Regions from separate parts of the Bacillus sp. ISL-75 genome, predicted to be linked through region 2. Evidence: a T-box and tRNA genes for the amino acid it is inferred to sense, from the RefSeq annotation. Region 2 holds a T-box; the other holds one or more tRNA genes.
What was found. A T-box is a leader RNA that pairs with one kind of tRNA and senses whether it is charged. The one in region 2 lies ahead of trpS (tryptophan--tRNA ligase), so its partner is inferred to be a tRNA-Trp.
Positions count from the first base shown of each region.

Region 1: it has a tRNA-Trp gene. The T-box ahead of trpS (tryptophan--tRNA ligase) is inferred to sense a tRNA for this amino acid. The anticodon was not compared.

Region 1 covers NZ_JAGGQX010000070.1:161-15,601, reverse strand. The annotation lists gene dacB (D-alanyl-D-alanine carboxypeptidase/D-alanyl-D-alanine endopeptidase) at 1-768, opposite strand, end outside; gene J7E63_RS25560 (hypothetical protein) at 761-943, opposite strand; gene J7E63_RS25555 (LysM peptidoglycan-binding domain-containing protein) at 1,010-2,284, opposite strand; gene J7E63_RS25550 (polynucleotide kinase-phosphatase) at 2,383-4,977, opposite strand; gene J7E63_RS25545 (methyltransferase domain-containing protein) at 4,977-6,320, opposite strand; gene J7E63_RS25540 (DEAD/DEAH box helicase) at 6,440-9,013, opposite strand; gene J7E63_RS25535 (YbxH family protein) at 9,092-9,283, opposite strand; gene ppdK (pyruvate, phosphate dikinase) at 9,397-12,066, opposite strand; gene J7E63_RS25525 (pyruvate, water dikinase regulatory protein) at 12,069-12,884, opposite strand; gene ccpN (transcriptional regulator CcpN) at 12,902-13,543, opposite strand; tRNA gene J7E63_RS25515 (tRNA-Trp) at 14,112-14,182, opposite strand; tRNA gene J7E63_RS25510 (tRNA-Tyr) at 14,188-14,272, opposite strand; tRNA gene J7E63_RS25505 (tRNA-Ser) at 14,294-14,386, opposite strand; tRNA gene J7E63_RS25500 (tRNA-Met) at 14,417-14,493, opposite strand; tRNA gene J7E63_RS25495 (tRNA-Ala) at 14,515-14,587, opposite strand; tRNA gene J7E63_RS25490 (tRNA-Pro) at 14,608-14,684, opposite strand; tRNA gene J7E63_RS25485 (tRNA-Leu) at 14,740-14,828, opposite strand; tRNA gene J7E63_RS25480 (tRNA-Gly) at 14,837-14,911, opposite strand; tRNA gene J7E63_RS25475 (tRNA-Leu) at 14,946-15,030, opposite strand; tRNA gene J7E63_RS25470 (tRNA-Val) at 15,046-15,121, opposite strand; rRNA gene rrf (5S ribosomal RNA) at 15,131-15,247, opposite strand; partial or broken rRNA gene J7E63_RS25460 (23S ribosomal RNA) at 15,325-15,441, opposite strand, start outside.
Region 2 covers NZ_JAGGQX010000052.1:55,210-70,650, reverse strand. The annotation lists gene pepF (oligoendopeptidase F) at 1-135, opposite strand, end outside; gene J7E63_RS20490 (competence protein CoiA) at 281-1,477, opposite strand; gene cls (cardiolipin synthase) at 1,583-3,094, opposite strand; gene mecA (adaptor protein MecA) at 3,174-3,845, opposite strand; gene spxA (transcriptional regulator SpxA) at 4,151-4,546, opposite strand; gene J7E63_RS20470 (hypothetical protein) at 5,135-5,320, shown strand; gene J7E63_RS20465 (ABC transporter ATP-binding protein) at 5,362-6,300, opposite strand; gene J7E63_RS20460 (ABC transporter ATP-binding protein) at 6,301-7,395, opposite strand; gene opp3C (oligopeptide ABC transporter permease) at 7,413-8,441, opposite strand; gene opp3b (oligopeptide ABC transporter permease) at 8,438-9,370, opposite strand; gene J7E63_RS20445 (peptide ABC transporter substrate-binding protein) at 9,483-11,177, opposite strand; T-box leader at 11,812-12,053, shown strand; gene trpS (tryptophan--tRNA ligase) at 12,104-13,096, shown strand; gene J7E63_RS20430 (YjbA family protein) at 13,152-13,898, opposite strand; gene opp4C (oligopeptide ABC transporter permease) at 14,113-15,024, opposite strand; gene opp4B (oligopeptide ABC transporter permease) at 15,036-15,441, opposite strand, start outside.

The DNA of each region.
Region 1 (15,441 bases), on a different contig from region 2:
GATGGTTCCTTCGATTGTTATGATGTTCCTCGCGTGTTCCCGTTCGATGGTGATATCCTTTTTACCATCCTCTGGAACGGTTACCGCGTGGTTGATTATTTTTAGAAAGTTGGTTTTTGGGGTTATTTTCACTGTAGTCTTGTCCCCATTTTTCGTACCAGGCACCACCTCGACTTTGATCGATCCGGCATCAAAATCCTTCGTTGGTGAGGCGGTGAGTGCCGAAATCTGTGCCCCATAATGGGTTGTTTCGTCGCTCCAAGGCAGGTCGAGCGAATAGCGGACACTATCATACCAGGAATCGTCTCCTACAAGATTCCCTTTAATCTTTTTGATGCCGCGCTTCTGAATATCCTCAGCCATTTTATCAAAATCAGATTTTAATAAAGTTGGATCTCCCTTCCCTTTTAAATATAGATTTCCGTTTAGAGTTTTCTTTTTTACCGTGCCATCCGTATGTAACTCCGTCGTGAAGGTGTGGTCTTCTCCGAGGATAGTAAGGGCGGCAGCAGCTGTTAATAGTTTCATATTGGAAGCAGGTCTTAGGCGGACGTCGCCTTGGTGGGCATAAATGATTTTTCCTTCCGCAGCGGTACGGATGCTTATGCCTGCAATTGCTCCTTTTAACGCAGGTTCGTTATTTATTAGTTGATTAATCTGCTGGGTCATTTTTTCGTAGCCGTACATGGCGTTTACTTTTATAGAAGGAACGGATGCGGCAAGCACCGTAATGAAGATGAGGGTGTAATATTTAAGTCTGTTAATCAAGCTTTGGTTCCAGCCTTTCCTTTTTCCTTAGAGTTTGTCCGAAAATAACAAATAATATCATAGATGTTTTTTTATTGGACAACCGCAAATCCCAATTTTTGTCTAAATGCACAAAACCCATTGAAAATGGCACAAAAACTGGTGAAAATGACACAAAACTATCCCAAAATGGCACAACCCCCCTTCAAAATGGCACAAAAACAAAATTCACCCGCTACACTGTCAAAAATAAAGTGTAATTTTATACGATTCTCTTCACCACATGGATATTTTTACTAAGATAATCCCAATTCTGCGGTGCCGGCAAACTTATTTGCCAAAAAGTCGTCCCAGCTAATTGATACATATCAATTAACCTATACTTTTCTATAAAACTCCTAATATCTTCAAACCATACCACATGCTCCTCACTACCCTGCCAGTAGCGAAACCAAGGTGCCCTAGCCGTGATATCAAACTCGATGTTCTCAGGCAGTGATATCGCTTTATTTTGAGCAGCAAGTACCGATAAGGCTTGGGTTGCATTCGTACCAACAACCTTGTCATACCCATATAACGCCACGGCGATTTGCAGTTTACGAGAATTAATTTGTGTCACCGAGTATTGAATCACTTGCTCCAGCCACGGAATCGGGGCAATCGGCTCGGGCGGCCCCCCCGGGTAGCCATAATCCATGGTCATCACCGCCACGATATCAGCCACCTTGCCAATCGACGCATAATCATAAGCACCAATGATTCGATTCGTTGGAATATCAGCTGTTTTGGCGTGAACATTTACTTGTAAAATAAGCCCGTCTAAGCTGCGCTTTAATTCTGTTAAAAATAAATTGAAATCATTTCGTCTAGCCGGTGGAATAAATTCAAAGTCGATACTGACGCCACCGAACCCTCTTTGCCTGGTTAAGTTGACCAAGCTCGCTACCAAATTTCCCCGATAGGTTGGATTTTCCAGGACACGCCCTGCCAACTCCGCGCTGAAATCATTTCCGATAAGATTTCGGACCATCAATAATGGGATGATCTTCAATTGATTACTTCTTGCAACCAGGGCTGCATCCTCGCTCACATTAAACGCATAGCCTTCCTCTGTAAACGTATAAGCGACAATCGCTAAATAGGTTAATTGGTTAGCTAAACTATTGATTGTGGAAAGGTTTGCACTTTCAGATGCTGGCACTAAAAACCCTAGTGTTTCGAGAGATAATCTTATTGGAGTGGGAACATTTATGATTTGGCCGATTACGAGCAGGTTAGGATTAATCCCTGGATTTGCAGCGAGAATAACCGAAGGATCGACCCTAAATTGTTGAGCCAGCTGCCAGATGTGATCGCCTGCTTTAATTTGATAGTAGCGGAGTGGAGACAAGACATCCGGAAGATAAAGTGCAAGACCCGGGACGATGGAACTTGCTGAAGGTAACCCATTTAGCTCTACAATCGTTTGAATTGAAACCCCGTACCTCGTGGATATTGCCCACAAATTTTCACCTGCGATAACAACATGAACAGCCATCTTCTCACACTCCTTCATTACTATCATATGGGCGAAAGATGATAAGTTATTACAATAGAAAAACGAACTTGCCGACTGACAAGTTCGTTTTCCTAAACCTATAGTCGCGGGTCAATCGGATCCGATTCCAGCGCCAGCACCCCTAATACACATTCATGGTAGCGCTCCAATGACTCTCTTCTAATAAAACGATTCACCGCTTCCACACCTAAGGCAAATTCCTTTAAAGCATTTCGTTGTTTCTTACCTGCATTTCGCTGCTTAAGACGGGCCAGATTTTCTGGTTGTAAATAATCGATGCCATAGATGATATGCAAATATTTTCGACCTCTTACTTTAATGGCCGGCTGGAGGAGCTTACCTTTATGTCGTGCCACATAAGACTCCGGTTTCACAACAAAGCCTTCATGTCCATCCTCCGTCATTTCTTCCCACCACTTTATGGCCGATTTCATGGAGTCTTCATCGTTAACAATTCGATATTCCGTTTCCAAGAACAAATTTGATAGGACGCTGAATTCTTTGTTTTTCTCCATATGCCACTTGTGCGGTTTATCGAAAAAGGTTTCATTACTGTGAGCAAGTGTATGAAAAGGGGCAATTTGAATACCTGCTAATCCTTCCGTTTCCCAGCAATACTTTTGATACACTTCGTTAAACACTTGGGCATTGCGTATCTTTTCATCCGTTTCCTCAAGCCAACTTGAAACATCCTTACCGTTATCCAAAGCTTTTTTCAACTGTTCCTGTAATTTACTGCGATCAAGCAATGCCATCTCACCAACATGAGCATATTGATTCATAATTAATTCTTTTGCTTTTAAATTCCACGGAAGGATCTCAGCGTCCATCAGGACAAAATCAGTGTTGTATTTTTCAAAATAACCACTCAAGTCAATATTTAATACTTGTAATATTTGTTCTTCCAGTTCCTTTTTGAAAAAGGCCCGGCCAGTCCGCGTGTATATCGAACCTAATGTTTCCCTGCCGATATACTCTTTAGCGATTTCTTTATTTTTAAAAAGAAACAAAATGCCGCGGCTGCCCATATGCTTTTTCTCGACAACCATCGTGTCAACACCATTCGCCTGATAGTATTCAAATGCTTCAATCGGATGCTCTAAGTATCCTGCTAAACTCGATGGTTTCGGTGTCGGGCTCATCGTAGGCGGAAGATAGACAATCTCCTCAAGCGGCAATGTGTAATGGGAAAGGTCATCCAGTGCTGATTTCGTACTATCCGCATAAATTGCAATCTCCCCATATAGTTCCGTTAATACCGAATATCCTTCTAAAAATTTTGCGATATTGGGCGGTGCCAGCCTTTTACTTTCCAATACCTTTAATGGATTGTCCGACACATTTGCAAAATCGGCTTTCGCTTTGACAGAAACAAATTTCCTTTCCGGAAAACAATATGCCGTTAGGTTGCCACCAAAAACGACTCCTTGGTCAATATTGAGGGTGTTATTAACCAATAATGGCTGCGTCCTAGGATCATGCCCCCAGAGAATAAGTTCGCTGGACTGATGAGCAATTGACCAATCTTTTCGGACGGGTTTGCCGTTTTCGTCAAGGCCATCCGAGTCTCCGTACCGACAGAAATCGGAAATGCGCGGCGATTCTTTGCCGATATAATGGTCTTTGATTCCTGCATGGACTGCAACAGCGACGTTGACTCCATTTTTCTGGATAATGTAATGTGATTTAGCCTCTAACAGCATGTCTCTTATTTGTTCCTTTAAACGATCGGCCTCATCTTTACCAAATTTACCTTCATAATCATCAAATTCAGCCTTTACATTTTCATCACCATGAGCAAGCGTAACATTCTTACCGTCAAGCCAGCGGGCGATTTTCCAACCATGATTACTGTCAATCATATAGGCAAGTCCTGCTGCCACATGCTTTTGAAAAAATTGCAGCGTCTCGATCGAACGAGGTCCCCTACTCATCACATCTCCAAGGGAAAGGATTTTCCGTCCTTCTGGATGGATAAAATAACCCTCTTCATTTTCTATATAACCAAGCTTTGACAAGATTTCGCTAAACTCTTCAAAGCAACCGTGAATATCCCCAATAAAATCAATGCCATTGCCAACATCAATTAGTAATGGATTACCAAGTCGATTCACATTTAAGACTTGCAATTCTTCTTCACCGAATATGTAGCATCGCCGAAAGCCCTCCTTTTTAATGGAGCGAATCGTCTTCTTGAAATGTTGGTATTGCTGCTTGATACGGTTTTTACCTCTTGGGAAATCCCTCTCTAAGTCACGTCTGAGTAATTCAGTTTCTGCCAAATTCAGCACGATTGCAATGGCCGGAACATGATACCTCTTTGCCATTTGCAGGTATTTTTCACGTTCGTAATCACGTAAATGAGTAGCATCGATAAAGGTTAATTTATTGAGGCGGCAACGTTTGGCAATGATATAATCCATCGCTTCAAAAGCTTCTTTTGAAATTTGTTGGTATTCATTAAAAAGAGCATCTGCTTCATATTTAGGTCGCCGATTCCAATCAATAAATTCAGCATCGCTAACTAAAACACGGAACTGATCGGAACTTACTACTTCCGATGCATAAATCTGTTGTTCTTGCATTAATTGATTTATTAAAGTCGTTTTACCCGAATTGGACGGGCCTACAAGTAAAACGATACCCGCATGAGGCAAATTAATTTTCGCCATCATCCCTCCTCCCTTCTGAAAATAACCATTTGAGTAGGATGCCCGTATAGTTGGTTTTCTTCACCGATGCCTTTATAACTTACTTGGTATGGATAGATTTTTGTCAAATCTTCCACTTTTTGGTGAAGCTGAGCCCTTGTCCATTCAAAGCGATGATCGTGGTGTCTCATTTCCTCATTCATATCATAGACAACATTGTATTCTTGGTTAGGCGTGGTCACGATCAACACTTCTGGTCGATAGTCTTTAAAAATCGTCTCGAATACCCTTGTTAACCGGTATTCATCAATATGTTCAATCACTTCACATAAAACCATGACATCCTTGTTACTCAACCGTTCATCATAATAAAATAACGATCCTGCTAAGGACTTGGGTTCTACAAATCCACGTTTCGCCTTTGCATAGTCGAATCGTTCCAATGCCTTTAACCGAGCTTTATTCGATGGTTCAACAGAAATTATCTCTTGCACCCCTTTAATAAATCCAAGCTGAACAGATAACTTCCCTTCACCAGCACCAAAGTCAACAATAGTGGCTTTTTTTGGCAGGGCCTCAATATTTTTAATAATCGCTTCGTAACGAAGGTCATTTAAACGGATTTTCGGAGGTTCATGCTTCTCCTCGGTTTTCGTCTCTTTTTCATAGAATCTTGACTGAGAGATCACCTTTTGAAACCGTAACGAACGTTTTAAAATCAGCGCCTTTTGTGGATGTTCCTCTAACCATCCTTCCCCGTAGCGGTCCAACTTTTCCAATTCTCTTTCGTCAATAAAATAATGCTTATAGTTATCAATAACGGGAATTAAAATCGAAATATGTTTAAGTGCATTCTGGAGCGTTTGTTTCCCTAACAAGGTTATAAATCGGGCAGAGCTTTTTTCGCGAATAAAACTTTCCCCGTATTCCATCTTGATGGTGTAACCCATTGGAGCAAATAACGATTCAAGTTCCCTAATGCTCAAATCAGTAGCAATCGGCCCAAAGGTTAATTCCATTTCAAAGGAATGCTCGACCCATGAAGCATATTCCTCTGCTGGTTTCCCATTCAGTGCAGTCCCCAGCGCTTTACGAATCGAGGAAACAAAAATACTGCTTGCCGCAAACTCGCGGTCATTTATGTAATGGGTAATATCAAAAGAATCAGGTGAGTTTTTCACTAGGTCAATTGGATCCGTTTTAACATAGACCAAAAACTGTACTTCCTCGCTTGAAAAAGTCGGGTAGACCAGACGGACAGTCAACCCTTTCTCTCCACGCTCATATAGATTATTCGGATTTTTAGCTATAAGGTAAGAAACCGCTTCAACACCAGGGCCTCTTACTGTTAATGATAGTTGCATTCTTTTTCACTTCACTTTCATGGAATGAATTATCAGAGTTTTATTTTAACATATTTACATTAATTTGGTTTTAATTGAAGAATAACCCGGGTTCCTAAGGTTAGAACACCGGGTTATTCTTAATATTCATCATATCGATATCTTCTAGTCTTCGCTGCATAACAGGCCTCACAAGTCGGAAACGAATGATCCCATGGCAGCTTCTTTCCGCAGGTTTTGCATTTTTTAACGAATTTATTTATATCCGTCTTTAAGCGGTCCTGCACTTTATCGCTGACCTCTTCTCTTAGCCGCTCCCAATAGATTGCTGTCGTTCGCTCCCCTAATCGATATAAAAATAAAAGATGGAGACCAATTGCTTTGTAACTGAGTTCTAATTCCTCCAAGCTTCGTTCCTTTACAATCGGTTCTGGGAGTTCTCTCCCATGGATAATAGCATACATTTTTTCTTCCCATTGCTTCGTTAATACTGGCTCATTTTTTGAAAAAGGAAGATGTAAAAATCCATAAAGGTCCATTAAGGATAAACGTGCTTCAATTTCAGTACCTGCTACCATTTGATACAACGACTTTTCCTCGGCAAGAGCAGCTTTTTTCGTTCCGTTTGGACTTTCAAATTTCCCCCATAATTCAAAAAATGTACCTAAGTCGTGATAATACCGTTGAAAGCGTTCAAAAACTGAATTGGTTGGTGCAATTGCAAATGTATGAACAGGCTCATCCTCCTGCAAAAGCAAGTTTCTCATTTTTCTGATATCACTAGTAAAGGCTACTTTGCCAATATTGTAAATACCTTTTCGACCTGCACGTCCAGCAATTTGCTTCACTTCTTGTGATGTCAGCAGTCGTCGTCTAGTCCCATCAAACTTATCATTTTCTAAAAAAACAATCCGTCGAATCGGCAGATTTAAGCCCATTCCAATCGCATCTGTAGCAACGATGACTTTTGTTTTTCCAGTGTTGAATTGCTGAATTTGCTTTTTTCTTGTTTCTGGCGGCATGCTGCCGTAGATCATGCTGACAGTATGTCCGTCATTTTGCAGTCGTGAGGCGGTTTCAAGTACGCGCCTTCGTGAGAAACAAATCAGCGCATCGCCTTTTTTAATGTGTTTAATATGAAACTCCTTCGTTTCAACCTCAAGAGGAGTATCACGGCTGTATTCATGAACTTCGATATTGGAATTACCTAAAAGCTGGAGCAGCATGGTTTTTGAATTCCTGCTGCCTATGATATGGACTTCCTCTGCATTAGCTTTCGTGATTGCCTTATACCATGAAAAACCACGATCTTTATCTGTAATCATTTGTGCTTCATCAATGACGATTATTTCATAAAACTCTTTTTCGTGAAACATTTCCACGGTGCAGGAAGTATGATTTGCACCTGGGGTGATTTTTTCCTCTTCCCCAGTTTTTAAGGAACACGGCGTCCCCTCAGCGTTTAATTTATCAAATACCTCAAGTGCTAATAATCGAAGCGGCGCTAAATATAACCCGCTATAAGCATCTTTCATTCTTTCGAGCGCATGATGGGTTTTCCCTGTATTGGTTTCGCCGATGTGCAAGACATAACGGACCTGACGTTGTAACGAAGGGTCGTATTCCGTTGCAAAGATTTCCTTCATCATTCGCTCTTCTTCTGCTTTTTTCCGCTCGAGTTCTTCTTGCGCTTCTTTTTGTTTTTCCTCGCGCGCTTGGAAGTCTTTTTCAAAAATTTCTTTATGAACCTTTGCATCAAAAGGTAATTCTGCCAAACGTATTAAGTCCGACAGGTATTCAGCTTGGATATCCTCAATAAAATAACCCTCGACATCATAAAGAACCTGAGCAATGCTGCCCTTTACGAAGGACGACGATAGTTTCTCAAGAAAGGTTTCATGAAAATCATCCTTAAGTTTTTCAGAAAGCTGCTCTAATATTTTTTCCGGAATAAGCTCAGACAAATAGTCAGCAATTAAGCTTTCATAAACGAAAAAATAGGTTTGATATTCATAAAAACTCCTGCCCCAATTCAAAGTTTTATGGATATCCCCTGTCAGTTCTTCAAAAAAGGTGGCAACAGTTGTATAGGCTGAGGGGTTAAAATGGCCTTCATCCACTAATTTTTCTTCTAATGCAAAGGTATCAACCGATTGAAACTTTACATTATTTTGTAGGTCAGCCACTAGTTGTATGGCAACGAAGTAACGAACATATAAATAAAACAGCTCATATTGTTCTTCCAAGATCCCAACAGCGGCATCTTCAATCTCACTTCTGATCACTTGCTTCTGTTCTTCGAGCTGTTTTTGTCCTTCTCGTTTTATAAAATTAACCTTCGCCTCCCGATACTGTTTCTCCCACTCTTCTTCTTTACCTGAAAATGTTTCATGAACCCACCCCATCGTATCAAAGACATGATAGGTTCGCATTTCATCCCTAAATAACTTATTGATTAGTTTTTTGTCGATTCCCTGTACCTCGAAGCCTTTATCAGTTAAATATTGCTTTTTTTCATTCCTTGGAACATCATTGGTCGACTTATTTAGCCAAACATTGGTCCAAATTTGCTCAACATAATGATTTCTGTCAGTTAGGTATTGTTCAAAGGTTGGCAGTGTTTCTTTCGTTTCGAAATAATGGTTAATATCTTCATACACTTTCAATTTTGTATGTTCTATCGCTTGAGGGTATATAGTGGTTATTTTATTCATTTATTTCCCTCCTTTTCTAGAAAATGTTTTGTTAAGTCCATTCTATCACAAAACAAAAAACCGAACAAGCATTCGGTTTTAAAGTTGATGCTGGCTGCAATATTGATCCACCAGGTCTTCGATTTGATCCAGTTCAGGAAACTTCCCTGAGAAGTGGAATTTAATTTCCTCGATGAAGTTATCCTGATTATATACATGAATGGCCCCATTTTGTTGAATGACACTAAATTCTGGTACAAATCGATAACCGCTGCGTTCAATAGCCCCCATTGTAAGTCCCCTTTCAAATAATTTTTTATAGTATTTGCATAAAATGGGCGTCTATCCAATTACATCACAATAAAAAAGGGATGGTGCATACTGCAACATCCCTTGTTCTTCCTTTATGCTGTTGTAAAAACTTCTTGTTTATTTTGCTCATGTCGAATGGTTGCTTGTGCTGCAGCCAAACGTGCTAGTGGTACGCGGTATGGTGAACAACTGACATAATCTAGGCCGGTTTTGTAGCAGAATTCAATCGAGCTCTTTTCTCCGCCATGCTCGCCGCAAATACCTGTTTTTAAGGACGGTTTTGTTCCACGGCCAAGCTTCACGCCTGTTTCAACTAGCTTACCAACGCCTTCTTGATCAAGGACAGCAAACGGATTATCCGGAAGCACTTTATTTTCAATGTAAGCTTGCAGGAACTTGCCTTCCGCATCATCACGGCTGTAACCAAATGTTGTTTGTGTTAAATCATTGGTCCCAAACGAAAAGAAGTCAGCTTCCTCGGCAATTTTATCTGCAGTTAAAGCAGCACGCGGGATTTCAATCATAGTTCCAATCGTGTACTTGAAGCTTTTTCCGGTTTCTTCTTGAACAAGAAATGCTGCATCAATCACTAATTTACGCATATCCTTTAATTCATTCACATGACCGACCAAAGGAATCATGATTTCTGGTTGCACTTCGATGCCTTTGTCAGCGAGCTTAGCTGCTGCATAGAAAATTGCTTTTGCTTGCATTTCATAAATCTCTGGGTAAATCATCCCAAGACGGCAACCACGGTGGCCAAGCATTGGGTTAAACTCATCTAATTGGCGGACCTTTTTCAGCAATTGCTCTTTTTTCTTCAATTCTGGTGATTGTGGATCTAAAATCTGAAGCTTCGTTACTTCCACTAACAGTTCCTCTTTATCCGGTAAGAATTCATGTAATGGTGGATCAAGTAAACGGATAGTTACAGGTAATCCTTGCATAGCTTCGAAGATTCCTTCAAAGTCCCCTTGCTGCATTGGCAATAACTGGTTCAAAGCTTCCATTCTCTCATTATAAGTTTCAGCAAGAATCATTTTTTGCACGGTTGGAATCCGTTTTAAATCCATAAACATATGTTCAGTTCGGCATAAGCCAATTCCGCCTGCGCCAAATTCAAATGCCTTTTTTGCATCTTCTGGGTTATCTGCATTGGCACGGACCCCTAATTTACGCTCTTGGTCTGCCCATGCAAGCAACATTTGGAACTCATCCGATAGTTCTGGGTCAATCATTGGAATCTCCCCAAGCATAATTTCACCAGTAGAGCCATCAATCGTTATGATATCTCCATAATTAATAACTGTCTCACCAATTGTAAATTGTTTAGCTTTCAGATCTATCTTTAATGCTTCACATCCGCAAATACACGCTTTCCCCATCCCACGAGCGACTACTGCAGCGTGGCTTGTCATGCCGCCACGGCTAGTCAAAATTGCTTGCGATGCAACGATACCATGGATATCATCTGGAGTGGTTTCAGGACGAACAAGAATTACTTTTTTTCCATCATTGTTTAATTGCTCCGCTTCATCGGCATTAAACACGACTTGACCTGTCGCTGCACCTGGTGATGCTGGCAAGCCTTTTGCTAAAACTCTCTTCTCAAATTTGTCGTCAATCCGGCGATGCAGCAGTTGATCTAATTGTTCTGGGTCAACACGTAGCAATGCCGTCTTTTTATCAATGATTCCTTCTTCGACCATTTCCACGGCGATTCGAATCGCTGCTTGCGCCGTTCTTTTTCCATTACGGGTTTGCAAGATAAATAACTTACCACCTTCAACCGTAAATTCGATATCTTGCATTTCTTCGTAATGCTGTTCCAAGCGCTTGCAAGTATCAGTGAATTGCTTATATACTCCTGGCATTTCATCTTTTAAAGTAGCGATTGGCTGTGGAGTACGAATCCCTGCCACAACATCTTCCCCTTGGGCATTGATTAAGTATTCACCGTAAAGGACATGCTCACCAGTCGATGGATTTCTTGTGAATGCCACACCTGTGCCTGAATCATTTCCCATGTTGCCAAACACCATACTTTGAATATTTACAGCTGTTCCTAAATGGTCAGCAATTTTGTTAAGGCGACGGTAGACAATCGCACGCTGATTATTCCAAGAGTTAAAGACTGCATGAATCGCAAGGAATAGCTGCTCTTTTGGATCTTGCGGGAAATCCTTTCGTTTATGCTTTTTGACTATACCTTTATAGCCAATAATCACTTCTTTCCAGTCATCAGCACTCATTTCTGGGTCAGAGGTATAGCCTTTTTCCTCGCGTATTTCTTCTAATAATTGTTCAAAATAGTAGGTATCGATATCTAGTACAACATTACTAAACATCTGTATGAAACGACGGTAGGAATCATAAGCAAACCGTGGATTATTGGTTAATTCTGCTACTCCGATAACGGTTTCATCGTTCATTCCAAGATTCAAGATGGTATCCATCATGCCAGGCATGGAGAAAACAGAACCGGAACGTACGGAAACGAGCAAAGGATTTTTTGGGTCGCCAAGCTTTTTGCCCATTTTTTCTTCTAGACGGGTAAGAGCCTCTAAAGTCTGGACTTCAACAAAGGTTGGAATGGTTTTGCTAGCTTCATAGAATGCATTGCAGGCCTGTGTAGTGATTGTAAAGCCATACGGAACTGGAAGACCAATACGCGTCATTTCCGCTAGGTTTGCCCCTTTTCCCCCAAGTAACCCCTTCATATTGCCATTTCCTTCATGAAATAAATAAACGAATTTTTCCATTATTAGTAGCTCCTCTCTTTTTTTAACACGTCTAAAATTAAGCCAGCTGTTTCTTCAACAGCTTTATTTGATACATCAATAACAGGACAGCCTAAGCGCTTCATTACTTTTTCAGCATGATCAAGCTCCTCAAGAATTCTCCCAAAGCTTGCATAGTTAGCCTGTGAGGCTAACCCTAAAGCCTTTAGACGTTCCTTGCGAATTTCGTTTAATTTATCTGGTGATATTATTAATCCAATACAATTCTTACGGGGTATTTCGAATAATTCATCTGGCGGCGGCACCTCTGGAACCAAAGGAACATTGGCCACTTTAAAGCGTTTATGTGCTAAGTACATAGACAAAGGTGTCTTCGATGTACGTGAGATTCCGACTAGAACAATATCCGCCTTTATGATTCCTCTCGGATCACGCCCATCATCATACTTAACGGCAAATTCAATTGCTTCAATTTTCCTGAAGTATTCTTCGTCCAATTTTCTCATCAATCCAGGTCGATGATGCGGCTGTTTATTGAAGCTTGTTTCAAACGCATTCATCAACGGACTTAGTAAATCTACAGCAAAAATGCTCTCTTCTTTTGCACGTCGATCTAAATACTCTTTTAATGATGGAATAACGATCGTATAGGCAATAATCGTACGTCCCTTTTTTGCTAGTAAAATGATATCTTCAATATCTTCAAAATCATCCACATAGGAATTACGGCGAATTTCTACCTGCCCGCCATTAAATTGTGTTGCCACTGCTTTTACTACAAACTCAGCTGTTTCACCTACTGAGTCAGATACAACATAGACAACTTCTTTCTGTACCAAAATGGCAGCCACTCTCCTTAGTATGAATTGTTTTCCATGATTTCTAAATATGCCCGCGTAATGGTGGTTTTGGTGATTCTTCCTACCAGCAAATATGTACTCTTTTGCTCCTCTATTTCCTTAACAACTGGCAAAGAGTCAATGCGATTATGGATCATCTTTTTGGCTGCTTCGAGCAAGGTCTCTTCAGGATTAATTGTAATAATATTTGGCATTCTAGTCATGATGACACTGACAGGCAATTCATTTAGATTTTGATTTCCTAGTGATGCTCTGAGCAAATCCTTACGGGAAACAACCCCTGCTAGATGTCCTTTTGTATCAACCGCATAAAGTGTGCCCACATCCTCTAAAAAGAGCTGCACGATCGCATCATACACGGAGGTTGATTTCTCAACTACAATTGGATGGGCTTTATAATCCGTTACCTTTTGGTGGATAAACCTTTTAGCCTGTTGCTTTGCTTCAAAGCTTTCATTAAAAAAATAACCTACTCGCGGCCTTGCATCTAAGTTACCTGACATCGTTAAAATGGCAAGATCGGGTCTTAGTGCAGCTCTTGTTAATGAAAGCTTCTCTGCGATGTCTTTTCCTGTAATGGGCCCGTTCTGTTTAACAATCTGGAGGATTTCATTCTGACGTTTAGATAATTTAATAATTACCACCCCCTTATCTACATTAAATATGTTATATTCAATAGATTCATTGTAAATGTGTTATACTTATTTATATATAGTATATTACATTATCTTATAAACCGAAACAATAAGTTTTATATTTTTTTACAAAATATTAAACTATTTTTTTTAAAGTAAATAAGAAACCCCGCCGGTATCGACGAGAAAGGGGTTCCAAAAAGAAAGCCATTCTTGTCTTCATAAGGTGGTAAGCTTTTCATGAGGACAAAAATGCTAAGCAAAATTCAAAATTTGTCCTCATGGTATGTTCATGAGGACAAAAATGCTAAACACAATACAAAATTTGTCCTCATGGTGTATTCATGAGGACAGAAATGCTAAGCAAAATTCAAATTTGTCCTCATGGTGTGTTCATGAGGACAAAAATACTAAGCAAAATTCAAAATTTGTCCTCATAGTATGTTCATTGAGGACACCATGGGTTGAAGGTTCAAACATAAACTAGCAGAGACAATAAAAAAGTGAAAATATAAAAAAAGGCACAAAAAAATTCCAAGTATATACTAGGAATTTTTTTGTGCCTTTTTGACAGGGGCAGTAGGAATTGAACCCACACTGAAGGTTTTGGAGACCTTAGTTCTACCTTTAAACTATGCCCCTAAACATGGTGGAGGGGGACGGATTCGAACCGCCGAACCCGGAGGGAGCGGATTTACAGTCCGCCGCGTTTAGCCACTTCGCTACCCCTCCACATATAAAAAATAATAAAACTGGAGGAGGAAGAGGGATTCGAACCCCCGCGCGGTGTTACCCGCCTGTCGGTTTTCAAGACCGATCCCTTCAGCCAAACTTGGGTATTCCTCCATGGAAAAAGAAAATCATATAATAGTATTTTGGTAGCGGCGAAGGGAGTCGAACCCCCGACCTTTCGGGTATGAACCGAGCGCTCTAGCCAGCTGAGCTACACCGCCAAAAAAATAATATTATTAAGGTGGAGCCTAGCGGGATCGAACCGCTGACCTCCTGCGTGCAAAGCAGGCGCTCTCCCAGCTGAGCTAAGGCCCCAAAATATTCTGAATAAAGAATGGTCGGGAAGACAGGATTCGAACCTGCGACCCCTTGGTCCCAAACCAAGTGCTCTACCAAGCTGAGCTACTTCCCGATAATATGACGAACTGGGCGCTAATTTGATGTGTTAAATTACCTTCGATAAAACATGGTGCCGAGGACCGGAATCGAACCGGTACGGTAGTCACCTACCGCAGGATTTTAAGTCCTGTGCGTCTGCCAGTTCCGCCACCCCGGCTAAATATTTGGAGCGGAAGACGGGATTCGAACCCGCGACCCCCACCTTGGCAAGGTGATGTTCTACCACTGAACTACTTCCGCATATATGGATGTTTTTTTCTAACGCATAAAACTATGGTGCGGGTGAAGGGAGTCGAACCCCCACGCCTTGCGGCGCCAGATCCTAAGTCTGGTGCGTCTGCCAATTCCGCCACACCCGCATAGTAAAAGAAAAATGGTGGAGGATGACGGGCTCGAACCGCCGACCCTCTGCTTGTAAGGCAGATGCTCTCCCAGCTGAGCTAATCCTCCATATATACCGCCTGGCAACGTCCTACTCTCACAGGGACGCGTGTCCCAACTACCATCGGCGCTGAGAAGCTTAACTTCCGTGTTCGGTATGGGAACGGGTGTGACCTTCTCGCCATTGCTGCCAGACTATTTTTTTAGAGGAATCATTCCCTCAAAACTAGATAATGCAGAAGAAGTTTGTAAAAACGAGTATGCCTTAAAAATTGGTTAAGTCCTCGAACGATTAGTATCAGTCAGCTCCACATGTTACCACGCTTCCACCTCTGACCTATCAACCTGATCATCTTTCAGGGTTCTTACTAGCTTGCGCTATGGGAAAT
Region 2 (15,441 bases):
GATTTGAGCTTTTACCTCTTGAAACTCCTTTTCCCATTCCTGGTCACTCGAAAAAATATCTTCTAATTTCCATGTATCTTGTTCAGGGATTTCGCTTCGTGCTGGCAGCGATTTTACTGCAGTTTCATTTGCCATCCTTCATCCTCCATTCTATATTCGCCCTACTTAAAGAAATGATCATTACATTATATTCTCCTTATCTTTTCAAACTCCTTTTCACAATTGGCAGCTAGGAAACTATTTACACTTTTATATAGTATGCCCTTATACATATTTTCATTTATTTATTTAAAAGGATTCGCTGATATTTTTGAAAAAATATCAGCTTCGCTTCCTCTCTTTCTCGATTGGACTTTGGAATCGATATCTTCCGTTTCAATTGGTAACTAGTATCTCCTTTTCTTGATATCATACCCAATTGCTCTAACAGTAAAAGGTAATCGAAAATGGCTAATATCGGATTCACTTTTTCAAGCTGTGATAAATTTCTTACAATGATTTCTTTTTTCTTAATTCTCTTATTTAAATGGCATTTAATTTCATATAGGGATATTAAATCATCGGGGCTTTTGTCGGCGATTATATCTATAAAAAAATACGTTTGCCAAATGATCGGTGGTGTTTGGAGAAGTAGTGCGTGATGGACGGGAAGACCAATTTCTGGCGGTAATAAGAAAAGATTAAGGTTTTTGTTATATATTTCATGAAAAAAAGATTTATGCTGATTCCCTGGATGAAGAGCCCAATTTAGATTAAATTTTTCATTTTCACTATTCCAGCTTGATAGATTAAACTCATTGCCCATTTTGGGTTCCAATAAATCACTTAAGTCTATTTTTTTTATAGGATAAGAGGAATGATTAGCGAATGCATTTTTTGTGGAATAGGGAGTGATTGATTCAACCAAATGAAATTGTTGTTTTTCGGGGCAATATGATGGAATATAGAACTTTCCAGAAGTAGTGGTCCGTAAAAATAAGTACTGAAAGTTTGACAATGCAACGATATTCCTCTTTTTAATGATTATTTTGTTGCTAGAAAGAATCCAAAGTGGAATGTACCCATTCTGAAGATATGAATTCGTCCGCTTAATAAAAATGCTCTCTGGAATGGTTGAGCATTGATACTCTAGCGCGTATTTCTTTCCATTATAATTGAACATGATATCAGGTCGCTGTTGAATATCCCTATCATAGTACTCTAAATCGGAAGGAATCTTTTGTCTTATCAGCCACTGATAGAGTTGACGTTTTCCCTCCATGTGGTAATTCGATTCGCTTTCATAAAAATCACGGCAAGCTCCCCCCTGCTTATGGGCAAAATGAAAAATCCGCTGATCTCCTAATTTTAGCAAAACACTTTCCCCACAAATAGGGCAAAAAAATTCTTCTTTGCTGCGAAGGGCCAAAAGAGTGTCTTTTTTGTAATCAAGCCCTAGACAGATTTTTTCACCAATTTTTGTTTGTGCTGTTAACAATTATTTCTCGCCTCCTTCATCTATCATAATTCGCTATAATTATCATTAATTCCTTTTAATAGCAAAAAAAACTCGCCAATTCGACGAGTTTTTTATCATGGCTTCTTAGAGTAAGGGCGATAGTAACCGAGCTGTTGATTCAAGTACTCTTAAACCCAGATGTCTTTCATGAAAAATTGTTTTATCCAGCTGTTTAGAATATTCAAGGTCATTAATATATTCATCAACTAGCTTCTGAGTACTTTTAGTACGGAATAAGAATGCATTTACCTCAAAATTCAAATGGAAGCTCCTCATATCCATATTGGATGTTCCAATCGAGGCTAGTTCATGATCAACGATAACAATCTTACTGTGCATAAAGCCCCGTTGGTATTCATATACCTTAACGCCTGCTTCTAAAAGCTCTGGGAAATAAGATCTTGATGCATGAAAGACGATCCGTTTATCAGGTTTATTGGGTACTAGGAGGCGTACGTCTATACCACTGAGTGCTGCAACTTTTATTGCTGAAAAGATATCTTCATCTGGAATAAAATACGGTGAAGCAATCCAAACTGATTTTTCCGCACTTGCAATCATTGAGAAAAAGATATTTTTGATAACACTCCATTCGTTATCAGGCCCTCCAGCGATGAGTTGAACACCACCGTGACTTTCATTATCATTTTGGGGTGATAAGTATTCGGCTGTTAGGAAACTGTGATTAGTCATGTAATACCAGTCTTGTAAAAAAATTAGCTGAAGTGTTCGAACAGCTTCCCCACGAAGCATTAAATGCGTATCACGCCAAAAACCAATGTTCTTATCTCTTCCTAAATATTCATCTCCAATATTGAGACCGCCAACAAATCCAATCGTCCCATCTATTATGATCATTTTACGATGATTACGGAAATTAAATTTATTATTTAAAAAAGGCAGTTTTACAGGCCCGAAAATCACCATTTCGATCCCTGCATTTCTTAGGTCGTTTATATAAGACTTGGACAACTGCCAAGAACCCACTGCGTCATATAAGAAACGAATCTTTACACCTTGATGGGCCTTTTCAATAAGAATATTTTTAATTTCTTGACCAATATGGTCGTGACGAACAATATAATATTCAAGATGGATATGATGCCTAGCTTTTTTTAGTTGTTCTAAGATATGGTGAAATGTTTCTTCTCCATTTGTTAAGATTTTTGTGGAGGTATCAAAGGAAATTGGACTATTCCCCAGTTTTTGAGCCAAATTGAATAATTTACCTTGGTGTTCCCCCATTAAGCTTAGCTTTTCATCACTTCTTGGATCATCCTCACCTTCAACTGTCAAAAACGCTTGCTTATCTAAGAAATACTTCTTCCTAAACATCTTTTCTTTCCGATAATTTCGGCCAAAAAGGAGGTAAAAAATAAAACCAACCAAAGGAAAGCTACCTAGAACTACTAGCCAAGTGATCGTTTGAGTTGGGTGGCGGTTCTCAAGGAAAATAACAAAGCCAATAAAAATAACTGACAGTGTAACCAAAACACTTAGGACTCCAAAGATCCCACTTGCTAATCGATCCTTAAAGAAAAACAATAGTACAGATAATACCGCCAAAAATATAATAACCCTTACTGTGTTTTTCAGTGCCCTCACCTACCCGAGTTTTTTCAGGAAACAGTTAATGTTAAAAATACCGATTTCAATATTGAAATCGGTACATTAATTAGCGAAAATGTTTTCGTAATTCAGTAAAAACATTTCCAGAAATTATTTCTTTACCATATTCTTGAATACGATGAATGGTAAGTTGTGTTTCAAAACCGTACTCAAGCAAAATACTTAATATATCGTCAATTTCATCTTCTTCAAATAAGTCTTCAGGAAATTCAATATATAAATAGTATTTTCCTTCAAAATGATACAGCATTGTCACTAAATCATCCAATCCTGAACGATTAGATAAGCTAATAACATCCTCAAAGTCTTTAAAGCCAATGAGGAATTCTAACGTTTCTTCCTCAAGAATTATATCTTCCTCATCTGAATGATTGCGATTAAAATGATGATCCAAAAGATCTTCAATCTTATCATCAGCAGGAAAATCTTTTATTTTTTCATTAGGAATGGGGAGTTCAAACTTTTCTCCATCTTTTGACAACTGTGCTTTGGTAACCAGAACCTCTAAGCCTTTATCAAGTGCTTGGACTTGAATCCAAAGAGGACCTTCAATAACAAATTCTTCCTCATCATGGACTTCATCCATCATTTCCCAAAAGAGTTCTTCACTACGTTCGCGATTGTACCAAATCTCTTCACGGTCAAAGCCTCTTTCCTCTATATCACCATATGAAATGTAAAATTTCACTGTATTTTCATTAATGCGTTCAATCTCCATTAAAAACCTCTCCCTTCCGTTTTCCAGATTGAAGGGACTAAATACCCCCAAGCAGATACTGCCTTAGCATTTACTTAATTTCAAAAAAATTTTCATAGGGTGTAAAAAAGTAAATACTCGTGTACTTTTATTTTATGTTAAAAGTACTAATAAGGGAAATAAAAAAGGCTGAAATCTAAAAAACCGTGTTAATACCTATTCAACTTAGTTAAGATTTTCATTATATTGTAGCAAAGTGGGATAGAAACCACAACGATATTATTTTTTATATACAAAAAAAGACCTCCAAAAGAAGGCCTATTTATTTAATTAACCATACGCTGTGCTTCGCGCAACTGAAACGTTCTGACTCTTCTTGGGAGGAATCGTCTGATTTCATCCTCATTATATCCAACTTGTAAACGTTTTTCATCGATTATAATCGGCCTGCGCAAGAGACCAGGATTTTCTTTTATTAATCCAAATAAATCCTGAAGCGGCATTGCATCTAAGTTAACGTCTAATTTTTGAAATGTCTTTGATCTTGTTGAAATAATTTCATCCGTACCATCTTCAGTCATTCGAAGTATTTCTTTTATCTCTTCCATTGTTAATGGTTCGGAGAAAATATTTCTCTCTGTGTATGGTATTTCATGTTCTTCTAACCATGATTTGGCTTTCCTACATGATGTACAACTTGGTGAAGTGTATAGTGTAACCATTCGATCTTCACACTCCTCTTTTATTTGCGTCTATTTATTGATATATCCCGTATATTGAATTATTAAACCAATTTATTATAATCAAGTTAAATCATCTTTCAATAATCATTATAAATAAGTAATTTATATCATTGATTATACACCACTGTTTCTTAAAAGGGTACCTTTTTTTCAAAAAATATTGTAAGACGAAAAACAATTCAAAAATTTGTTGTATCACTAGATTAGACGAATAATTCTCCTAAAAGTTTCATATTTTTTTATTATTTTATCTTGAAATTTTTCAATAATCATTATTCCTCTTCCTATAATGTTCGTCTATCCTGTCTAATAAAGAGATTGTCATCAAGAAATAAATTGTTTTCACTACTTTAACAATTTATTTCTCTACGGCAAAAAACGATAAACCAAAATTCTATTCTCAATTAAAAATTTGCAGTGAAAACGCATTCATTAATTTTAAAAATCAAATCGAAAGTTATTTAATTTCCTCTTTAAATAAACGGTAAGTTCTTTTACAATAAAGGAGGGATATTAATATCGTGCTACGAATATTCAAAACAGCTGATAATGAAGGGGGTTAATACTATGGGAGCATACATATTGGATTTAACTATTGTTGCTTTACTAATTGTAGGAATTACTGCCCTAATGGGTGTTATTACAAACAGTTTTGGTGAAAAAGTGTTTGGTGGTAAAAATCGAAGTGAATTTGTTGATGAAAGTGCTAAATACCAGACTGGATGGAAAACTGTCGGAGGCAATAAGAAATAATAAACAAAAAAACGATCTCGTAGCGAGATCGTTTTTTTGTTTTATTTAGATTGTACTTTGTATTGTTTGAACTCTTTCTCCGAGCATAGAACAAAGTGACCAGGAGTCACCTCTCTAAATTCAACTGATTCATTAGGCTCGTAGTTATGACTAGCTGGATCATATGATTTCCGTTTCCGTGTCCGTTCACTGATTGGATCTGGAGCAGGAATCGCTGATAAAAGTGATTGTGTGTACGGGTGCAGTGGATTTTTATAAAGTTCATCGGCAGGTGCAAGTTCTACCATTTTACCAAAATACATAACACCGATACGATCACTAATGTATTTTACCATTGAAAGATCATGGGCAATGAAGAGATAAGTTAAGTTTTTCTCTTTTTGAAGTTTTTTCATCAAGTTAACAACCTGCGCTTGGATAGAAACATCCAACGCTGAAATAGGTTCATCAGCAATGATAAATTCTGGTTGAACAGCAAGGGCACGTGCAATACCAATTCGCTGACGCTGACCACCACTAAATTCATGAGGATAGCGGTTCGCATGCTCTCTATTCAAGCCAACGGTTTCTAAAAGCTCATATACTTGCTCCATCCGATCTTTTTTTGAATTTGCCAAGCCATGGATATCAATTCCCTCGGCAATAACATCAGCTATTTTTAATCTCGGATTTAATGACGCATATGGATCTTGGAATATCATTTGCATTTTCCGATTAAAATCTTTTAATTGTTTTTTAGACTTTTTACCGTGGACGTTAACTCCATCGTATAAAACTTCGCCGCCAGTAGCATCGTATAAACGGATTATTGTTCGACCTGTTGTTGATTTACCACAACCAGACTCTCCTACTAATCCCATTACTTCACCTTTAAATATTTCAAAAGAGACATTATCTACTGCTTTTACTTCATTCACTTTACCTTCATTAAAATATTGCTTTAAATTTTTAATCTCAAGTAATTTTTCTCTTTGAGCCATTTATTTCCCCTCCTTTATTCCAGGGAATTGACCTTGATTCGTTTTCTCTAGAGTAGCTACTGGAGTATTTCCTGCAAATTGATTTTGGCGTCTTTTTACAGCCTCAGGTGGGTTAACCTTTGGTGCATCAGGATGTAACAGCCATGTTGCTGCATAATGTGTGTCAGAAACTTTAAAGAAAGGCGGCTCTTGCTCTAAATCAATTTTCATAACAAATGGGTTACGCGGTGCAAACGCATCACCTTTTGGAGGATCTAATAAATCAGGTGGTGTCCCAGGAATCGAGAATAACTCCTCATCATGTGTATCCATGTCAGGCATTGAACTGATTAAGCCCCATGTGTATGGATGTTGTGGATTATAGAAAATCTCATCGGCTGTCCCAATTTCAACAATTTTCCCACCATACATAACTGCTACACGATCCGCTACATTAGCAACCACCCCAAGGTCATGGGTAATGAAGATTATCGATGTATCAATTTTCTTTTGTAGATCCTTCATTAATTCAAGAATTTGTGCTTGAATTGTAACGTCTAAAGCAGTTGTCGGTTCATCGGCAATAAGAATTTTAGGATTACATGCCAAGGCAATGGCGATAACAACCCTTTGTCTCATCCCACCGGAGAACTGATGCGGGTATTGATCTACACGTATCTCTGCTTTTGGAATACCAACTAGTTTTAATAAATCAACTGCTCTTTCCTTTGCAGCGTGTCTGCTTATATTTTGATGTTTAATAAGAGGCTCCATAATCTGGTTGCCAATTTTCATTGTTGGATTTAGTGAAGTCATCGGGTCCTGGAAAATCATTGAAATATCTTTTCCACGGATTTTTTGCATTTCTTTATCTTTAAGTTTTGTTAGGTCTTTTCCTTCGAAAAGAATTTCACCACTTTTAATTTCTGAATTGTGTTCAGGAAGTAACCGCATGATTGATTTTGTTGTAACTGATTTTCCAGAACCTGATTCACCAACGATCGCTAATGTTTCACCATTATATAAATCAAAGCTTACACCACGAATCGCTTGTACTTCTCCAGAAAATGTATGAAACGATATATTTAAATCCTTTACTTGTAAAACTTTCTCCATTTACATACACCTGCCTTCTAATCACGCATTTTTGGATCCAACGCATCTCGTAATCCGTCCGCCACTAAGTTAAAGCAAACCATAATAATAGCTATCATAATGGAAGGAATAATCATTTGATAAGGAAATGCAATCATAGATTTAAATCCTGAATTGACTAATGTTCCTAAAGATGCATTCGGTTCTTGTAATCCCAACCCAATAAAGCTCAAAAATGCTTCAAAGAAAATAGCATTTGGGATTGAAAACATCGTATTTATTATAATGACACCAAACATGTTCGGAATCATATGTTTAAAAATAATTGAAGAATTAGTAGCACCTAGTGTCTTGGCAGCCAAAACAAATTCCTGACCTTTAAATTTCAACACTTGTGCTCGAACAACTCGGGCCATACTAGTCCAGCCGGTTATAGTTAAGGCGATTATGATTGGAATAATACCTGGCTTTAACACCAAAATCATTAATACAACAACAATCAGGTTGGGAATACCAACAATAACTTCTATAATACGTTGCATAACACCGTCAATTTTTCCGCCTAAATAACCAGATACAGCTCCATATGCAACACCAATGGCCATATCAATTAATGCTGCCATGAAAGCAATAAATAACGATACTTGTGTACCTTTCCAAATTCGTGCAAACTGGTCTCGGCCTAAATTATCAGTTCCAAACCAGTAATAGGCATCAATTTTCCGAACTTCATATGCGTTGTACACTGTGCCGTCTCTTCTGGATAATGTTCCATCAAATGGAAGCCATTCTACATCTTCTAAACCTTGAATACGCGGCGGCAAGTTATTATGCTTAGTGTTTTGTGTATCGAAATCATACGGCGTAATCATCGGACCAACAAATGCCAAAATAAGCATGATAGCTAAGACTACTAAGCTAACAACCGCACCTTTATTCTTCCGAACTCTTAGCCATGAATCCTGCCAAAAGTTTAGGCTCTTTTTGGAGATTTTTTCACTTTTTGATGGGTCAATATGGGCAGGAGCAAACATATCCTTTGAAATTGTAATGTCTTTGTTGCTCATTTAGTTTTCCCCCCCGATATACGAATACGTGGGTCGATGATTCCATATAGAATATCAACAATCAAGATAACAACAACAAATAATACAGCAAATAAAATATTGGTTCCCATAATGACAGGGTAGTCATTCATATTAATTGATTTAACAAATTGTTCCCCAAGTCCTGGAATTCCAAAAATTTGTTCAATAACTAATGAACCAGTCATTAAGCTAACAGCTAAGGGTCCTAATACAGTCACAACAGGTATTAATGCATTCCTAAGTGCATGCTTTAGACTAATTTGCCAACGGCTTGCTCCCTTTGCTCTCGCCAAAGTAATATAATCAGATCCTAATACCTCTATCATCTCAGTACGCATAAACCGTGCCGCAATTGATATTGGAAACATCGCTAATGCAATGGTAGGCAGAATGGTATATTCAGGTCCTTTCCATAACATAACAGGAAGCCAATGCAGTTTAACAGAAATATAAAACTGAAGCAATCCAGCAAATATAAATGACGGTACTGATTTACCAACTACAGCAATAAATGTAGACCCATAATCTATCCATGTATTTTGCTTTAAGGCAGCAATTACACCCAAAAATATGCCAATTATTGCACCAACTATCATAGCTTGCAAACCTAATTGTGCAGATGGCCCAATGCGGTTAGCAATAAGTTCTGTTACAGGGGTATTGTCAAATTGAAAGGATACTCCTAGGTCACCCTTTACCAAATTCCTCATATAATTAAAATATTGAACAGGCAGAGGTTCATTCAAACCATATTTATCCAGCAAAATATCGCGCTGAACTTCTGAGAGCTTTTCGAAGTTATTAAATGGGCTACCTGGAATTAGCTTCATGAGGAAAAAAGTAAGTGATGTTACGATTAAAAGTGTAATTATCATATAGCCAGTTCGTTGTAAGATATATTTTGCCATGCCTACACCTCCTAATTTTTTAAATATTCGACGTTTTTCGACAATTCCCATACAGGTAAAAAGAGAGTATATTTCTTCAATATACTCTCTTTCTATTTGAGTAGTATAGCTACTATTTTGTGATTTTAATCCACTGGTAACTATAATCCGGACCAAATGCATGGTGAGCAAAACCTTTAACCTTTGGATTGATAAGAAGGTTAACTGAACGTTGGTAAAGTGGTGCGATTGCCGCATCATCTTCTAACAAGATTTTTTCTGCATCTTGAAGAGCTTTCCAACGATCTTGTGGCTTAGCTACAAGTTCTTCACTAGCTGATTTAATTAACTTATCAAATTCTGGATTACTATAATCCATGTGGTTTTGTCCGCCGCCAGTAACCCATAGATCCATGTATGTCATAGGGTCAGCGTAGTCAGGTCCCCAACCACCCATTAATAGATCGTAATCTTGAGCGTCTTCACGAGCAATACGAATTTTGAATGGTACAGCCTCGACAGTAATTTTTAATCCAGGTAAGTTTTTCTCTAATTGGTCTTTAACGAAAGCGTCAGTTAATTTTGAAGTTTCAGTATCTTGACCAACATAAGTAAATGCTACTTCTTTAAGGCCTGTTTCTTTAAGACCTTTTTCCCAAAGCTTTTTAGCTTCTTCTTTGTTAGTGCTTAGGTAAGTTCCAGGAGTATCACGGAAATCTTTACCATCTAAGAATGAGAAACCTTTTGGTACAAGGAAATCAGCAGGGATAGATCCGTTTGCTAATACATCTTCTGTTAAAGCTTTTTTGTCAACAGATAAAGCAATCGCTTTACGGATGTTAACATTTTTCAATGCTTTATTCTTTTCGTTCATTTTTAACCACCAGATAGATGGCTCTTGGTAGCGTAGTAAATCTTTTTGTCCTTCAAATTGAGAAAGAATCGCAGCTTGTGCAAGCTTCCCTGTGATATCAGCTTCGCCTGCAGTATATGCGTTTGCAGAAGCTTGTGGGTCTTTAGAAACGTTAAAGTTGATTTTCTCTAAAGTAACGTCTTTAGCATTAACGTAATCAGCATTCTTTTCTAATACCCATTCAGTTCCAGTTGGGCCATCCCACTTAGTCATTTTAAATGGACCATTGTAAAGTAGGTGAGTAGCATCTTTCGCATAGTTAGCGCCTTCTGCTTCAACAAACTTTTTGTTTTGTGGGTAGAACAATGGGAATGTTAAGTAAGATTCGATATATGGAAGCGCTCTCACTAAAGTGATTTCGACAGTATAATCATCTAATGCTTTAATACCTAAATCTTCTATTTTCGCTTTACCAGCAACAATTTCAGATGCATTTTTGATTTTGCCTTCCATGAAGTATGCGCCATAGGGAGCAGCAACTTTCGGATCAATTGCACGTTGCCATGCAAACACAAAATCATGAGCAGTAACTGGGTCACCGTTTGACCATTTTGTATTTTGTTTTAGTTTAATTGTGATAACAGTTTTGTCGTCATTGTATGTTGGTGCAGCCTCAGCAACGCCAGGGATAACTTTTTGGTCGGGATCTAAACGATATAAACCTTCGTTTGTAGCATTTAACATTGTGAAGCTTAATACGTCTTGAGACATTACGCTGTCCATAGATGGAATTTCTGCAGTTTCAAGAACATTAAGAACTTGTTCATCTGCTAAAGTTGTTTCCTCAGTGCCAGCATTATTATTGCCTTCATTCTTCTCTTTTCCTTCATTCTTGTCTCCGCCTGAACATGCTGCTAGAAACATGCTTAGAACTAGTGATAGAACTAAAAGTAGTGAAAGTTTTGATTTCTTCACTTGTAGACCTCCCTTTTCTATTATTCTGAAAAATTACTACATTCTCTATTATACATATTTTAAATTAATTGTACATTATTTTTTACAATTTTATTTACAGTATTGAAACATTCGTTACGTATTCGTTACAAATTCCTGTGTTATAATTTACACTTATAATAATTTTTTTGTATAATATTAAGTGTCTACCCTTATTAAATCTATGTTTTGGAGGTTATACTGTGAATTACAGATTAAGGAAAAGACTTTTAATATTGGCACTAACACAGTTGCTTATACTAATAATTTCTTCACTTTCAAAAAAAGGATTTTCTTTATTAAATTATATCGATATATCGTTTTATGTTTCTTCTTTGCTCCTTCTTACTTTCTTACTACTTTATACGATAAATTCTGGCTTTTACGATGTCATTGGTAAATCATTTAATTTGGCTTTTTCAAGAGGGCAAAATAATAGAAAGTTCGAAGATATTCCTGCCTTATCTGAGCTCATTACATTCAATAAATCATCCCTTCTATTTCATGGATTAGCTAACGGTCTCCTGATGCTAATCTCCTGCTGCCTATATTATTTTTTACGGACTTGAAATTAAATATACAGTTCATTTATAATAAGAACAATTGTATAGTTGCTTAACAGGCTATGATAAAGAGTAGTACGTATTTTCCTTCGTTTCAGAGAGTTTGTGGGTGGTGTAAACAAACACGAATAAATACGGAATGGACTTTGGAGCCTCTGTCTGAACATATAAAAGTAGGATTTGACGTTTTCCTTGCGTTAAAAGGACTCCCGATCGTCATTGTGGATGATTGTGGAATTGAGTGACTCTTTATTGAGTAATTTAGGGTGGTACCGCGGAACCATTCGTCCCTATTAGTTTTATGGGGATGAATGGTTTTTTTTATATATTTTTAGGAGGAAATTAATCATGAAAACGATTTTTTCTGGTATTCAGCCGAGTGGAACAATAACACTTGGTAACTATATCGGAGCATTAAAGCAGTTTGTTGAAATGCAAAACGAATACAATTGTTTCTTTTGTATCGTTGACCAGCATGCCGTTACGGTTCCACAGGATCCAATAACACTTCGCAAAAATATTCGAAGTTTAGCGGCATTGTATCTAGCAGTTGGAATTGATCCAGAAAAAGCTACTTTATTTATCCAATCAGAGGTCCCTGCTCACGCACAGGCAGGATGGATTATGCAATGTGTTGCCTATATTGGTGAACTTGAAAGAATGACACAATTTAAGGATAAATCTACTGGTAAAGAGGCTGTGCAGGCAAGTCTTTTAACTTACCCGCCACTCATGGCTGCAGATATCCTCTTATATAACACGAATCTTGTACCAGTAGGTGAAGATCAAAAGCAACATTTAGAATTAACACGGGATTTAGCTGAAAGATTTAATAAAAAATATAGGGACGTATTAACTATCCCTGAGATTAGTATTCCTAAAATTGGTGCTAGAATTATGTCATTACAAGAACCAACAAAAAAAATGAGCAAATCAGATCCAAATAAAAAGGCAATTATTACACCATTAGATGACCCGAAACAGATTGAGAAGAAAATTAAGAGTGCTGTCACCGATTCAGAAGGAATTGTTAAATTCGATAAATTAAACAAACCTGGTATATCTAACTTATTATCGATTTATTCTATCCTAGGTGGTAAATCAATAACAGAAATTGAAGGAATGTATGAAGGGAAAGGATATGGTGATTTTAAAGGCGATTTAGCAGATGTCGTCGTAAATTTCTTTCAGCCTATCCAAGAAAAATACTATGATTTACTCGAATCATCAGAACTCGACCGGATTCTAGATGAAGGTGCAGAAAAGGCAAATCTAGTGGCATCTAAAACCCTTAAAAAAATGGAAAATGCAATGGGACTTGGTAGAAAAAAAAGATAACAAAAAAAGCCTGACCCACAAAAGATATGGAATACATATCTTTTGGGTCAGGCTTTTAATTTACTTTCGGACCGTGCTCCATTTCCCAAAGCTTTTCAAAAAACGGCTGTCCTTTTATTAAATTTTCACAAAATGTCTCATGTCGCTTAGACCACCCATACTTTGTTTCCTCAAACAATTGTTCCCATGCAGCTTCAAAATTTAATTCTTGAATGGTTGAATAATGCTCCGGGCACCATTCGGTATACCAATATCTAACTTCTGCTTCATTACTAGATGAGAGCAATTGATCTAAAGCCATAAATAACAGTTGTTTTAATTGACGCTCTTTTCTTGTTAAACCTCTCATTAGTTCTGGTTCAGGTGAGAGAATATGATAGTCCTTCATTTTTTCCTGCTCATAAAAATGATATTTAGTTGCCTCGTGTTGAGCAATCATTTCGTACACCAATTGCTCTTGTCTAGGAATTAACCGACTTTTTCGAATCGGGATATTATAGCCTATGGTATCAATTGCTAAGATCCCAATTCCATCAGTTACCACGAAGCAATAGTCAAGTTGAACTCTTTCATGGTTTTTTCTTAAATAGGCTTTCTGATAAATATCATCTAGAAGTTGTTGAGGTAATTCTGACAAATCGTTTTCAATGTACTTAAACAAAACAGCCTCAACTTTTATCAGTGGTACCTGATCTAACAGTTCCACCCCGTCATCCTTACGCCATTCATGAAAGTGACATACATTATAACCGTTTTCTTCCCCTTCAAACCAATTTACCCATACATCATGAAGATACAACATTTTACAACCCCTCACTTCAAGAAACTGTTTGTAAATCAGTATGGGCAGACCTTAGTTAAATTATTCCTTTATATATATTTTGCTCCAATTTGAATGATTGACCTACCTTTTTAGAACCTGTCCTATTATATATCTTAATTTATATGGGTAAATGATATTGGTTATTCCAGAATGAAGAGAATAACAAAAAAATCCACCACATTAATGGCAGATTTTATCTTTTTGATTTTGGATTGAAAGCATCCTTTAATCCTTCTCCGATAAAGTTTATCGATAAAATAGTAATCGTTATAATTAATGCCGGCGGTACCCATATCCAAAGCTTAAATTGGAGAACATCCGGCTCGTTTGCCGAATTCAACATATTTCCCCAACTTGGAATTTCCTGAGGCACACCAAAGCCAAGAAAACTTAATCCTGTTTCAGCGACAATCATTGTCGCAAATGTAATCGTCGCTTGCACGATAATGGTAGATAAAATGTTTGGTAATAGATGTTTCATAATTACTTTGGCTGGTGAACAACCAATTGAAATAGCAGCCGTAATATATTCATTTTCTTTTTCAGCGAGGATTTTACTACGGACAATCCGGGCGATTCCCCCCCAGCTTAACAAGCTAATGGTGCCGATTAATACCCATAAACCATTTACTTTTCCAAAAAGAATGGCATTAAGGACTATTACAAATACTAGAAATGGAAAGTTTAAGATAAAATCTGTAAATCTCATTAATATACTATCTACTGTTCCACCAAAATAACCTGAAATAGAGCCGATCAATGTTCCAAGTAAAATGACAAATAATGTACAACTCATTCCAACTAATAACGATATGCGGCCCCCATAGAGTAATCTCGTAAAAACATCCCGACCGGCTTTATCAGTTCCAAGCCAATGATCACCCGATGGTTCTAACGACATTTGGCCAATATTAATTCTCGTAATATCTGCAGTTGTAATAAAAGGAGCTAGTATCGAAACAATAGTAACAATTAATAAAAAGGTAAAGCTGACCATTGCTAATTTATTTTTTACAAATTTCTTCCGAGCAATGGCAAAAGGAGATAAACTTTTTTTCGGGGGTGTTACGATAACATTTTTTTCGTATTGTGTTACGGCTTTCATTTTTTCTCCCCCTAATCTAGCCTAATTCTCGGATCTACAACACCATATAATACATCTGCTACTAAATTGCCGATAAGTGTTAAGAAAGAGAAAAACATGGTCAATGTCATTAATACTGGATAATCTCTTGTCCCGACAGACTGCAGGAATAATTGTCCAAGACCTGGATATGTAAAAATCGTCTCGGTGATAATAGCACCACTAATAATGGCAACAATATCAAAGCCTAAAAAGGTTATAAGTGGGATAATTGAGTTTCTTAAAATATGAACATTGTAGATTTTACTTTCCGGAGTCCCTTTTGCACGAGCAGTACGAACATAATCTTTACGGCTATTTTCAATAATATCGTTACGTAAAAATTGCGTATAACTTGCTGTACTTAATAATCCAAGTACGATAGCTGGTAAAAAAACA